DNA from 3 places in the Kitasatospora sp. NPDC089797 genome. Region 2 is predicted to be linked to each of the others. Evidence: riboswitches for the same ligand, from Rfam matches in the RefSeq annotation. Region 2 holds a riboswitch; each other region holds the start of a gene.
What was found. Region 2 has a riboswitch for S-adenosylmethionine ahead of thrC (threonine synthase). Riboswitches for the same ligand answer to the same signal wherever they lie in the genome.
Positions count from the first base shown of each region.

Region 1: another riboswitch for S-adenosylmethionine. It lies ahead of AB0O91_RS23155 (aminotransferase class V-fold PLP-dependent enzyme); the one in region 2 lies ahead of thrC (threonine synthase).
Region 3: another riboswitch for S-adenosylmethionine. It lies ahead of AB0O91_RS12545 (IclR family transcriptional regulator); the one in region 2 lies ahead of thrC (threonine synthase).

Region 1 is NZ_JBFBGS010000028.1:41,623-45,460, reverse strand. It holds gene trpD (anthranilate phosphoribosyltransferase) at 1-1,057, shown strand, start outside; SAM riboswitch class IV at 1,200-1,317, shown strand; gene AB0O91_RS23155 (aminotransferase class V-fold PLP-dependent enzyme) at 1,369-2,733, shown strand; gene AB0O91_RS23150 (Lrp/AsnC ligand binding domain-containing protein) at 2,744-3,025, opposite strand; gene AB0O91_RS23145 (rhomboid family intramembrane serine protease) at 3,067-3,838, opposite strand, start outside.
Region 2 is NZ_JBFBGS010000027.1:5,788-9,625, reverse strand. It holds gene AB0O91_RS22385 (cold-shock protein) at 69-272, opposite strand; gene AB0O91_RS22380 (MoaD/ThiS family protein) at 827-1,105, opposite strand; gene thrC (threonine synthase) at 1,132-2,427, opposite strand; SAM riboswitch class I at 2,445-2,580, opposite strand; gene AB0O91_RS22370 (glucosyl-3-phosphoglycerate synthase) at 2,730-3,734, shown strand; gene AB0O91_RS22365 (trehalose-6-phosphate synthase) at 3,784-3,838, shown strand, end outside.
Region 3 is NZ_JBFBGS010000013.1:58,296-62,133, reverse strand. It holds gene AB0O91_RS12560 (MFS transporter) at 1-8, shown strand, start outside; gene AB0O91_RS12555 (flavodoxin family protein) at 113-829, opposite strand; gene AB0O91_RS12550 (SDR family NAD(P)-dependent oxidoreductase) at 969-1,499, opposite strand; gene AB0O91_RS12545 (IclR family transcriptional regulator) at 1,655-2,368, opposite strand; SAM riboswitch class I at 2,588-2,730, opposite strand; gene AB0O91_RS12540 (FAD-dependent monooxygenase) at 2,874-3,838, opposite strand, start outside.

The sequences.
Region 1 (3,838 bases), on a different contig from region 2:
GAACGGTGGTACCGACCCCGCGCAGGTGGTCCGCACCTGGCCGGACCTCCTGACGGTGCTGTTGAAGGGGGAGGACCTCGACCGCTCGTCCACCGCGTGGGCGATGGACCGGATCATGAGCGGCGAGGCGTCCCCCGTCCAGGTGGCCGGGTTCATGGTGGCGCTGCGGGCCAAGGGCGAGTCGGTCGAGGAGATCGCCGGTCTGGTCGACGCGATGTACGAGCACGCCGAGCCGCTGGACATCCCCGGCCCGGCGGTCGACATCGTCGGCACCGGTGGCGACCGGGCGAAGACCGTCAACATCTCCACCATGTCGGCGATCGTCGCGGCCGCGGCCGGGGCCAAGGTGGTCAAGCACGGCAACCGCTCGGCCTCCTCCGCCAGCGGCTCCTCGGACGTGCTGGAGAAGCTCGGGGTGGCGCTGGACCTGTCGGCCCGGCGGGTGGCCCAGGTGGCCGAGGAGGTCGGGCTGACCTTCTGCTTCGCGGCGAAGTTCCACCCGTCGATGCGGCACGCCGCCACCGCGCGGCGCGACCTCGGGGTGCCGACCGCCTTCAACATCCTCGGCCCGCTGACCAACCCGGCCAAGGTCACCGCGCACGCGGTCGGCTGCTTCGACACCCGGCTCGCCGGGCTGATCGCGGGGGTGCTGGCCCGGCGCGGGGCGACGGCGCTGGTCTTCCGCGGCGACGACGGGCTGGACGAACTGACCATCACCACCACCTCGCGGGTGTGGGTGGTGCGCGACGGGGTGGTCACCGAGACCACCTTCGACCCGCGGGACGTGGGCATCGAGCTGGTCGGCATCGAGGCGCTGCGCGGGGCCGACGCGGCCTACAACGCGGAGGTCGCCCGGCGGCTGCTGGCCGGGGAGCGCGGGCCGGTGCGGGACGCCGTCCTGCTGAACACCGCGGCGGCGCTGGTCGCGCTCGAGCTCGGCGACGCGCCGCTGACGGAGCAGCTCGCGGCGGGCATGGAGCGGGCGGCCGAAGCGATCGACTCGGGCCGGGCGCAGGACCTGCTGCGGCGTTGGTCGGAGGCCACCAGCCGGATCTGAGACGGCGGTCGAGGGCCCGGGTCGGTTCCGCCGACCCGGGCCCTCGGCTTTGCCTGCACCCCTTCAGTCCAAGGCGAATGTCCTGTCCGGATGGTGGATATCTGTTTGACCGTCCGACGTGCCCGACCTAGAGTCTTGGCCAGGTCATGAGCGACAGCGTCAAGCCCCAGCTGGCTGTCCGGCAACCCTCCGTCCGTGGCGGGGTGCCCTGGGTGAGGACCGGGTCGCCGGGCAAGTCGTCCGTGCGACAAGCGCGGACACCGGACGATCAGCACTCCCGGGGTCCCTTACCCCTGAAGGAGTGCATCCTCATGTCCGTCTCCGTTGACCTCCGCGCCCCGCTCGCCGTCCTCGGCCAGGACGTCCAGGTGCCGCTCGCCAGCGGTGAGAAGGTCGGCTACGCGGCGCTCGACTACGCGGCCAGCGCCCCGGCGCTCCAGCGGGTGTGGGACGACGTCGCCGCGTACGCGCCGTACTACGGCAGCGTGCACCGCGGTGCCGGGTACCTGTCGCAGCTGTCCACCGACCTGTTCGAGCAGAGCCGGCGGACCGTCGCGGACTTCCTCGACCTGCGCGCGGACGACCAGGTGGTCTTCACCCGGGCCACCACCGACTCGCTCAACCTGCTCGCCGCCGCCGTGCCCGCCGGCACCCGGGTGTTCGCGTTCGAGACCGAGCACCACGCCTCGCTGCTGCCGTGGGCGCACGCCGGACTGGAGGTCGGCTACCTGCGGGCGCCGCGCTCGCGGGCCGAGGCGGTGGCCGCGCTGGAGGAGGCGCTGGCCGCGGCGCCCGAGGGGCCGAAGCTGCTGTGCGTCACCGGCGCCTCCAACGTGACCGGCGAGCTGTGGCCGGTCGCGGAGCTGACCGCGACGGCGCACCGCCACGGCGCCCGGGTGGTGCTGGACGCGGCCCAGCTGGCCCCGCACCACCGGGTCTCGGTGCGGGAGTTGGGCGTCGACTGGATCGCCTTCTCCGGCCACAAGCTCTACGCGCCGTTCGGCGCCGGGGTGTTGGCGGGGCGGTCGGACTGGCTGGACGCTGCCGAGCCCTACCTGGCCGGCGGCGGGGCGACCCGGACGGTGGCCCGGGAGCTGGACGGCTCGGTGGCGGTGCAGTGGCACACCGGCCCGGCCCGGCACGAGGCCGGTTCGCCGAACGTCATCGGCGCCTACGCGATCGCCTCGGCCTGTCGGGCGCTCACCGAGGCCGGCTTCGACGCGCTGGAGGCCCGGGAGCGGGAACTGGTCGACCGGCTGACGGCGGGGCTGGCGGAGATCCCGGAGGTCCGGGTGCTGAACCTGTTCGGCGCCGGGTCGGCCCGGGTGGGCGTGCTGTCCTTCGTGGTCCGGGGCTGGAACAGCTCGCACTTCTCGGCCGCGTTGTCCGCCGAGTACGGCATCGGGGTGCGCGACGGGCTGTTCTGCGCCCACCCGCTGGTGCGGACGCTGCTCGGGGAGGAGGAGGTGGCTCCGTCCGAGTGCGGGGCGCCCGAGCCCTCGCTGCCGGGGGAGCGCAGCCTGAACGCGATCCGGGTGAGCTTCGGGGCGGGCACGCCGGACGAGCACGTCGAGCGATTCCTGACGGCCGTCCGTGAGCTGGTCACCGAGGGCGCGGCGTGGAACTACCGCAACGAGGGCGGCCGTTGCGTCGCCGACACCCGTCGCGAGGGCTGAGGCCCGCTCGTCACTCGTCCAGGCCGAGGGCGAAGGCCGCTTCCAGGTCGTGCTGGGAGTAGGTGCGGAAGGCGATCTGGGTCTCGGTGTGGGCCACGCCCGGGACCTTGTTGAGCCGGCCCGGGATGACGTCGGCCAGGTCGTCGTGACGGCGCACCCGGACCATCGCCACCAGGTCGTAGCCGCCGGTCACCGAGTACACCTCGCTGACGCCCTCGATCGCGGCGATGGCCTCGGCGATCTCCGGGATGCGGTCGACGCTGGTCTTGATCAGGACGATGGCAGTGATCACTGTGCGGGCTCCTTCATGGGGTGCGGTCAGCGTATCGGGCCTCAGCCGGGGCGTCTCGGGGGGTGCCCGACGACGGTGCAGGCGTACAGGAAGCCGGCCGAGAAGCCGATCACGTGCACCAGGTAGGCCACTCCGGGCCCGGCCGAGTGCACCGACCACCACTGCAGGGCGAACCAGAGGCCGAGGACCAGCCAGGCCGGGAAGCGCAGCGGGAGGAAGAGGAGCAGCGGGACCAGGGTGGTCACCCGGGCCCGCGGGTGGAAGCGCAGGTAGGCGCCGAGGACGGCGGAGATCGCCCCGGAGGCGCCGATCAGGACCCGGGTGGAGTCGGGGGAGTGCGCCTCGGCGAGTGCGAAGCCGTACGAGGCCAGGCTGCCGGCGGCCAGGTAGAAGAGGAGGAACCTGGCCCGGCCGACCCGGCGTTCGACGGTGGGGCCGAAGACGTGGAAGAAGAGCAGGTTGCCCAGCAGGTGCAGCCAGCCGGCGTGCAGGAAGAGGCCGGTGAGGGCGGACACGGCCGGGTGTTTGCCGGGGGTCGGGGCGGCGGGGCAGCCGGGGACCGGGTCGGGGGCCTCGGCCAGTTGTTCGGCGGTGAGCGGGTGGCCGGTCAGCAGTTCGGCGGGGACGGCGCCCCAGCGCTGCTCGTAGCGCTGCTCGGCACAGATCCGGGCCTGGCCGGTGCCGTACAGCGGGTTCAGGCCGGCCGCCGGGCCGAGCAGGAAGACCAGGGTGTTGAGTGCGATCAGGGCGTAGGTGACGGCCGGGGCGGGCGCCGCCGGGCGGCCGTCCCGCGCATCGGTGTGGTCGGGGGCC
Region 2 (3,838 bases):
ACGGGCCCGTCGCGAAGCGAGAGGTCCACCAGCAGTGGGCCGCGCCGAGCTCCTGGAGCCGGAAGGGGTCAGACCGCCGCGCGGACCATGTCCGCCTGCGGGCCCTTCTGTCCCTGGGAGATCTCGAACTCGACCCGCTGGCCCTCCTCGAGGGTGCGGTAGCCGTCCATCTGGATCGCGCTGTAGTGGACGAAGACGTCCGCACCACCGTCGACCGCGATGAAGCCGTAGCCCTTCTCCGCGTTGAACCACTTGACGGTGCCCTGAGCCATTCCGAACTCCCCTAGTGCTGTGCTGGCCCTTCACGGTCCCGCAGGTCGCGGGCCCGGGTCTGGTTTTGAAGGCCGGCCCGGGGAACCCCCCCTGGGCGCAGCCGTGCACGCCGTAATCCCCCGCACCCGGGACGCCGGGCGGCTTCCGTGAGCGGTTGATTACGTCGACCGCCGCTGAATGTATCCGGATCGACGCCCTCTGCAACAGGGTCAGCCGCCGGGAATTCCAGGGGTCCATCAAGAGACAACAGCGAACAAACCGGGAGGAAATCGGCATTACGCGCCGGACATAGCGGACGAATTACTCAAATGCCTGCAGGAATTCTGACATCTGCCTGACATGTTTCCCGGCCCGGCGCCCCGGCCGGTCCCAGCGGCCGGACGACCTCCGGCGACGCACCCCGTCCGCCGGGAGCGGAGCCCTGTTCCCAGCAGAGCCACACTCTACTCCGACTCGACCCGGAATATTCCCGCCGAAATGCAGGCGGCCGCCCGCACCCACGGAGAGTCGAATTCCGTGCGTACGGGCGGCGCGGGGAAAGGGACGGGACGGCTCAGCAGCCGCCGGCCACCGCCGGAATGATCGAGATGCCGGCGCCGTCCGCGATCTCGGTCGCCAGGCCCTCGGCGAACCGCACGTCGTCGTCGTTCACGTACACGTTGACGAAGCGGCGCAGCTTGCCGGTGTCGTCCAGGATGCGGGCCGAGATGCCCGCGTGGTTCAGCTCCAGGTCGGCGATGACCTCGGCCAGGGTGGCGCCCTCGGCGGTCACCTCGGCGGCGCCGCCGGTGTAGGTGCGCAGGATGGTGGGGATGCGGACGTTGGCGCTCATGGCTCTCCTTGCGGGGTGGGGGTGGTTCAGGCGGACGCGAGGCCGGCCGCGTGGAAGGCGTCCAGCGTCGGGCGGATGACGGCGGTCATCCCGGCCTCGGAGACGGCGTCCAGGGTCTTCAGGCCGTCGCCGGTGTTGATCGCCACGGTCTCCTTGGCCGGGTCGAGCTGGCCCGTCTCGACCAACTTCTTCAGCACCCCGACGGTCACCCCGCCCGCGGTCTCGGCGAAGATGCCCTCGGTGCGGGCCAGCAGCCGGATCGCCGCCACCACCTCCGCGTCCGTGACGTCCTCGACCGCGCCGCCGGTGCGGCGGGCGATGTCCAGCACGTACGGGCCGTCCGCGGGGTTGCCGATCGCCAGCGACTTGGCGATGGTGTCCGGCTTCACCGGCTTGATCACGTCCCGCCCGGCCTTGAACGCCGCCGACACCGGCGAGCAGCCCTCCGCCTGGGCGCCGAAGATCCGGTACGGCCGGTCCTCCACCAGCCCCAGCTTGATCAGCTCCTGCAGCCCCTTGTCGATCTTCGTCAGCTGGGAGCCGGAGGCGATCGGGATGACGATCTGCTCCGGCAGGCGCCAGCCCAGCTGCTCGCAGATCTCGTACGCCAGCGTCTTGGACCCCTCGCCGTAGTACGGCCGCAGGTTGACGTTGACGAAGCCCCAGCCCTCGCCGGCCGAGTCCCCGATCAGCTCCGAGCAGAAGCGGTTCACGTCGTCGTAGGTGCCCTCGATGCCGACCAGCTCGCCGCCGTACACCCCGGCCATCACGACCTTGCCCTGCTCCAGGTCGTGCGGGATGAAGACGCAGGAGCGGAACCCGGCCCGGGCCGCCGCCGCCCCCACCGCGCCGGCCAGGTTGCCGGTGGAGGAGCAGGACAGCGTGGTGTAGCCGAACGCCCGGGCCGCCTCGATCGCGCAGGCCACCACCCGGTCCTTGAACGAGTGGGTGGGGTTGCCGGAGTCGTCCTTGATGTGCAGCTGGGCGGTGAAACCGAGCTCACGGCCCAGGTTGTCCGCCTTCACCAGCGGGGTCCACCCGGGGTTGAGGTTCGGCTTGGACGCCACGTCGGCGGGCACCGGCAGCAGCGGCGCGTAGCGCCAGATGGACGCCGGCCCGGACTCGATCCGCTTGCGCAGTTCCTCGGCGCGCTCGCTGCCGAACTCGTAGGCGATCTCCAGCGGACCGAAGCACTCCAGGCAGGCGAAGCTGGGGCCGAGCGGGAAGCGGGTACCGCACTCCCGACAGGACAGCGCGACGGCGGGGCCCAGGTCGACGGAAACGGATGCGGCACCAGAAGGAGTCGTCGCAGTGATAGCCATGATGGCGGAGGCCTCTCTCCTCATCTTCCCCGCGGCGCGGTCGCGCCACAGGCCGGAATTGGCACCTGTCCCGCCGGGGCCTGTCGACGACAGCCGAGCGAGAAGGTTGCCGGGACGTCAACGGGCCGTTCCCTCAGTCCCTCTGGATGAGCTTGTGAAATTGTGGTGGTGCTCAACGGCGACCCCGACGTGCAAAGGTCCGACCGCTGTACGAAGACTGTATCCGAAGGCGTCAAGCCTGAACGGGACCGTCCGCCAAGCGAGATGACCCGTTCCACCCCGATCCGCCGAGGAGAGTCACCGTGCCCGCCGAACCGACCCCCGCGCTCCTCCCGCAGGCGGCGTCCTGGCTCCGCCGCCGCTCGTGGACCGCGGCCGACCGGCCGGTGCACACCCTGCTGGAGGCCAAGCGGCGCACCGGCCGCACCGTCAGCGTCGTCCTGCCGGCCCTCGACGAGGAGGCCACCGTCGGCGACATCGTCCGCACCGTCCGCCGGGAGCTGATGGAGCGGATCCCGCTGGTCGACGAACTCGTCGTGGTCGACTCCGGCTCCACCGACGCCACCGCCGAGATCGCCGCCGCGGCCGGCGCCCGGGTGGAGCACCGCGACGCCGTGCTGCCCCGGCTGCCCGCCGTCCCCGGCAAGGGCGAGGTGCTCTGGCGCTCCCTACTGGTCACCCGCGGCGACATCGTCTGCTTCGTGGACGCGGACCTGCGCGAGTTCGACCCGGCCTTCGTCTCCGGCATCGTCGGCCCGCTGCTCACCGACGAACACCTCCAGCTGGTCAAGGCCATGTACGACCGCCCGCTGGAGACCGAGAGCGGGGCGGTCGTCCCGGCCGGCGGCGGCCGGGTCACCGAACTCGTCGCCCGCCCGCTGCTCAACCTCCACTGGCCGGAACTCGCCGGTTTCGTCCAGCCCCTCGGCGGCGAGTACGCGGCCCGCCGCTCCCTGCTCGAACGGCTGCCCTTCCCCACCGGGTACGGCGTCGAGCTCGGCCTCCTGGTCGACGCCCTGGAGCTGGTCGGGCTGGACGCCCTGGCCCAGGTCGACGTCGGCGTCCGGCACCACCGCCACCAGGACGGCCAGGCCCTCGGCCGGATGGCCGCCACCATCTACCGCACCGCGCTGGAACGCCTCGACCGCGCCCACCGCCTCAAGGCCTCCGCCGACCTGGTGCACCCCCACCTCACCCAGTTCACCCGCGACCCGGAATCCCGCGCCTTCACCGCCCACACCCACCCCGTCACGGCCCTGGAACGCCCCCCGATGCACACCCTCCCCGAGTACGCCACCCGCCACTGACGGCCCCCGCAGGGGTTTGCCACCCCGGCACCACGGCAACATCCCAACCATGGGCGATCTCACGACCGAATGTTCGAGTGCGACCGGCACCGCCCCCGTGCTGG
Region 3 (3,838 bases), on a different contig from region 2:
ACGCCTGACGGCGCCGGACGCGCCGGAGGGGCCGTGGTCGGCCACGGCCCCTCCGGACGGTTCGGCCGACCGTCACGAGGTACTGCCTTCCGCCCCTCAACAGGCCCACCGCTCAGCGGTGTTCGGGGTTCTCGAAGTCGAAGCGGCAGCCGGCGTCCCACTCGGAGCGCTGGTTGCCGTGGGCCGGGATGCCGCCCGCGTCCTTGAGCATCCGGGCCAGGTGGAGCTGGTTCCAGGTCATGAAGGTGGTGTTGCGGTTGGTGAAGTCGTTCTGCGGCCCGCCCGACCCGGGGTCCAGGTAAGACGGCCCGGGCCCCGCCTCCCCCACCCAACCCGCGTCCGCCTGCGGCGGGATGGTGTAGCCCAGGTGCTGGAGGCTGTAGAGCACGTTCATCGCGCAGTGCTTGGCGCCGTCCTCGTTGCCGGTGATCAGGCAGCCGCCGACCCGGCCGTAGTAGGCGTACTGACCCTGGGAGTTGAGGATCGACGAGCAGGCGTAGAGCCGCTCGATCACCTTCTTCATCACCGACGAGTTGTCTCCCAGCCAGATCGGGCCGGCCAGCGTGAGGATGTCCGCGGCCATCACCTGGGAGTAGACGACCGGCCACTCGTCGGTCTCCCAGCCGTGCTCGGTCATGTCCGGCCAGACGCCCGTGGCGATGTCCAGGTCGACCGCCCGCAGGACGTCGACGGCGACGCCCTGGCGCTGCAGGATGCCGGTGCTGACGTCGATCAGGCCCTGGGTGTGGCTGCGTTCCGGAGAGCGCTTGAGGGTGCAGTTGATCACCACCGCGCGCAGGTCGGCGTACGAGGTCGTCGGGTCCGGCACGGGGGCTCCTTCGGGCGGTCGGGGAGGCCCGGTCGGGTGGCGGGCTCCGCGGACAGCTCACCAGCGGTGACCGGTGAGCGCTCGCCGGACTGGGCCGGTTGCCTGACGGTGGCGACGGGCCTCCGTGGCGAAGGCGCCGTCAGAGGTTGACGCCGCCGCTGACGTCCGCGCCCTTGGTGAGCGGGTAGCCGATGCCGTGGGCGGAGGCAGTGCGGGTGGAGACGGAGGAGATGTTGATGATCCGGCCGCCGTCGCGCAGGCGCGGCAGCAGGCGTTGGGTGAGGAAGAACGGCGCCTTGACGTTGACGGCGATCATCCGGTCGAACTCCTCGGGGGTGAGGACCTCGATCGGGCGTCCCATGATGGTGAGCCCCGCGTTGTGGACCAGGATGTCGAGCGCCTCCTCCCCGTGCTCGCGCAGCCCGGCCTCCAGTCCGGCGGCGAGGGTGTCGACGTCGCCGGGGACGCCCAGCTCGGCGCCCACGGTGAAGGCCCGGCCGCCGGCCGCGGTGACGGCAGCGGCCGTGTCCTCGGCCGCCGACCGGTTGCTGCCGTAGTGCACGGCGACCAGCGCCCCGTCCCGGGCGAGGCGTTCGGCGATGCCCCGCCCGATGCCCCGACTGCTGCCGGTGACCAGGGCGGTCCTGCCGTCGAGCTTTCCCAGGTGCACTCCTCGGCCACGGTCCGCACACCACCTGACGCGACTGAACACCGTCGGCCTAGAGCTGTTGTGACGGCCCGTCAGGTGAGGTTGGACACCCGGGGGAACACCCCGCCGACCGATCCGTTCCCGTCCGGGGGAACACCCGGCCGCCTCCGCCCCCGTCAGGAGCGCCGCAGCGCCTCGGTGAGGTGGGCGGCCGCCTCGATGACGGCCTGGGACAGGCGGGCGCCGGGGTGACGGGTGAGCCGTTCGATCGGACCGGAGACCGAGACGGCGGCCACCACCCGGTTGGACGGCCCGCGCACGGGTGCGGAGACGGAGGCGACCCCGGCCTCGCGCTCGCCGATGGACTGGGCCCAGCCCCGGCGGCGCACCCCGGCGAGGGCGGTGGCGGTGAAGCGGGCGCCCTGGAGGCCCCGGTGCAGCCGCTCCGGCTCCTCCCAGGCCAGCAGCACCTGGGCGGCGGAACCGACCTTCATCGGCAGGGCGAGGCCGACCGGGACGGTGTCGCGCAGGCCGAAGAGGCGCTCGGCGGCGGCCACGCAGATCCGGACCTCGCCCTGCCGGCGGTAGAGCTGGGCGGTCTCGCCGGTGACGTCGCGCAGATGGGTGAGGACCGAGGCGGCGGCGGCCAGCAGGTGGTCCTCACCGGCGGCGGCAGAGAGCTCGGAGAGCCGCGGGCCGAGGACGAACCGGCCCTGCATGTCCCGTCCGAGCAGCCGGTGGTGTTCCAGTGCGACGGCGATCCGGTGGGCGGTCGGCCGGGCCAGGCCGGTGGCGTCGACCAACCCGGCCAGGGTGGCCGGGCCGGCCTCCAGGGTGCCGAGGATCGAGGTGATCTTGTCGAGCACGCCGACGCCGCTCGTGTGGTCCAGGTTCTCCATGGACGGGTACTCCAGTCTCGGTTCCCGCGAGCGAGGGGTGGGTTCGGCTCACGGGTGCTCCACGGGGTGGGGTGGGGAGCGGGGTGGTCAGCGAGGACAGGCCTGGGAAGTCGGCCGAATGCCTGCGCCGGACACGAGACGGGTACGCGAAAGGGCCGGGGCGGGAAGCGCCCGGGCGAAGGACAGCGACAGCACAGAGAGCACCGTGTCTCCTCATCTTCCCCGCGCCACGTTGGCGACAGGCCGGAGTTGGCACTGACCCCGGACGGCACGGCGCGTACTTCGGACGCCGGGTCGAACGGGGAGTTGCCGGGGCTTCGTAGGGCCGGTCCCTCCACCCCTCTGGATGATTCGCGGAGAACGATACAAGACTTCCCGGGTAGCTCGCCAAACCTTTTCCCGATCGCTACGGGCGACCCCGCCGCCGAGGCCCGACGGCGGGTCCCGGCGGCGGGGTACGGAAGCGGGTCTCGACGGAGGGTCGGCAGGGGTCCGGTCAGGCCGCCGTCGGCCGGTCCCCCGTCGCCTCGCCGAACCAGTGCCGCAGCGCCTGCGGGAGCCCGTCGGATCGGTCGGGCCGGTCGCCGTCGGCGCTGCGCAGCCACGCCGTGTGCCCGTCCGGTCGGAGCAGGACGGCGTGCAACCAGGGGTGCTCGGGGCAGCTCGCCGTGACGGTGGTCACCCGGTCCGCCCAGCCTGCCGCCGAGGACGACACCGGGATCGCCGACACCGGGATCGCCGACACCGGGATCGCCGACGACGACGCGCGGAGCGCACTGCCCCCGGTCAGGTCGAGCAGCAGGCCCCGGCCGGAGGCGAGCAGCTCGGACACCCGGGTCGGGCCCTGCCCCGTGCGCAGCGCGAGGTCCGGGGCGAGCCGGCCGAGCCAGGGGTGGGCGGTGTCGGGGTGCGTTCCGTAGCGGGTGTCCAGGCCCGTGACGGTCTCGGCGAGGGCGCGGTTGCCCGCCGAGTGGCGGGCGAGGCGGGTGAACAGGTCGACGAGCGGCCCGAGCCGGTCGTCCGCGGTGCCGAGCAGCACCTGGGCCCGGGTGTCGGCCAGCACCCGCGCACCGGCGGCGTGGCGTTCGACGTGGTAGCTGTCGAGCAGATGGGCCGGGGCGGTGCCGCGGACGGTGGCGGCGAGTTTCCATCCCAGGTTGAACGCGTCGTCCAGGGCGACGTTGACGCCGATCGCCCCGGCCGGCGGGTGGATGTGCGCGGCGTCACCGGCCAGGACGACCCTGCCCCGGACGTACGAGGCCGCCTGCCGGGCGGCGTTGCCGAACCGGGTCGTCCAGCGCGCGGCGCGCAGGTCGACGGGGCGGCCGAGCGCTTCGCCGACGGCGCTCCGGAGCAGGTCGAGGGTGACCGGTTCGTCCCGGTCCGCCGGGGGCTGCCGGTCGCCGGTGATGATCCTGACGTAGCCGGGGCGGGGGATGACGAGGACGCTCCCGCCGGGGC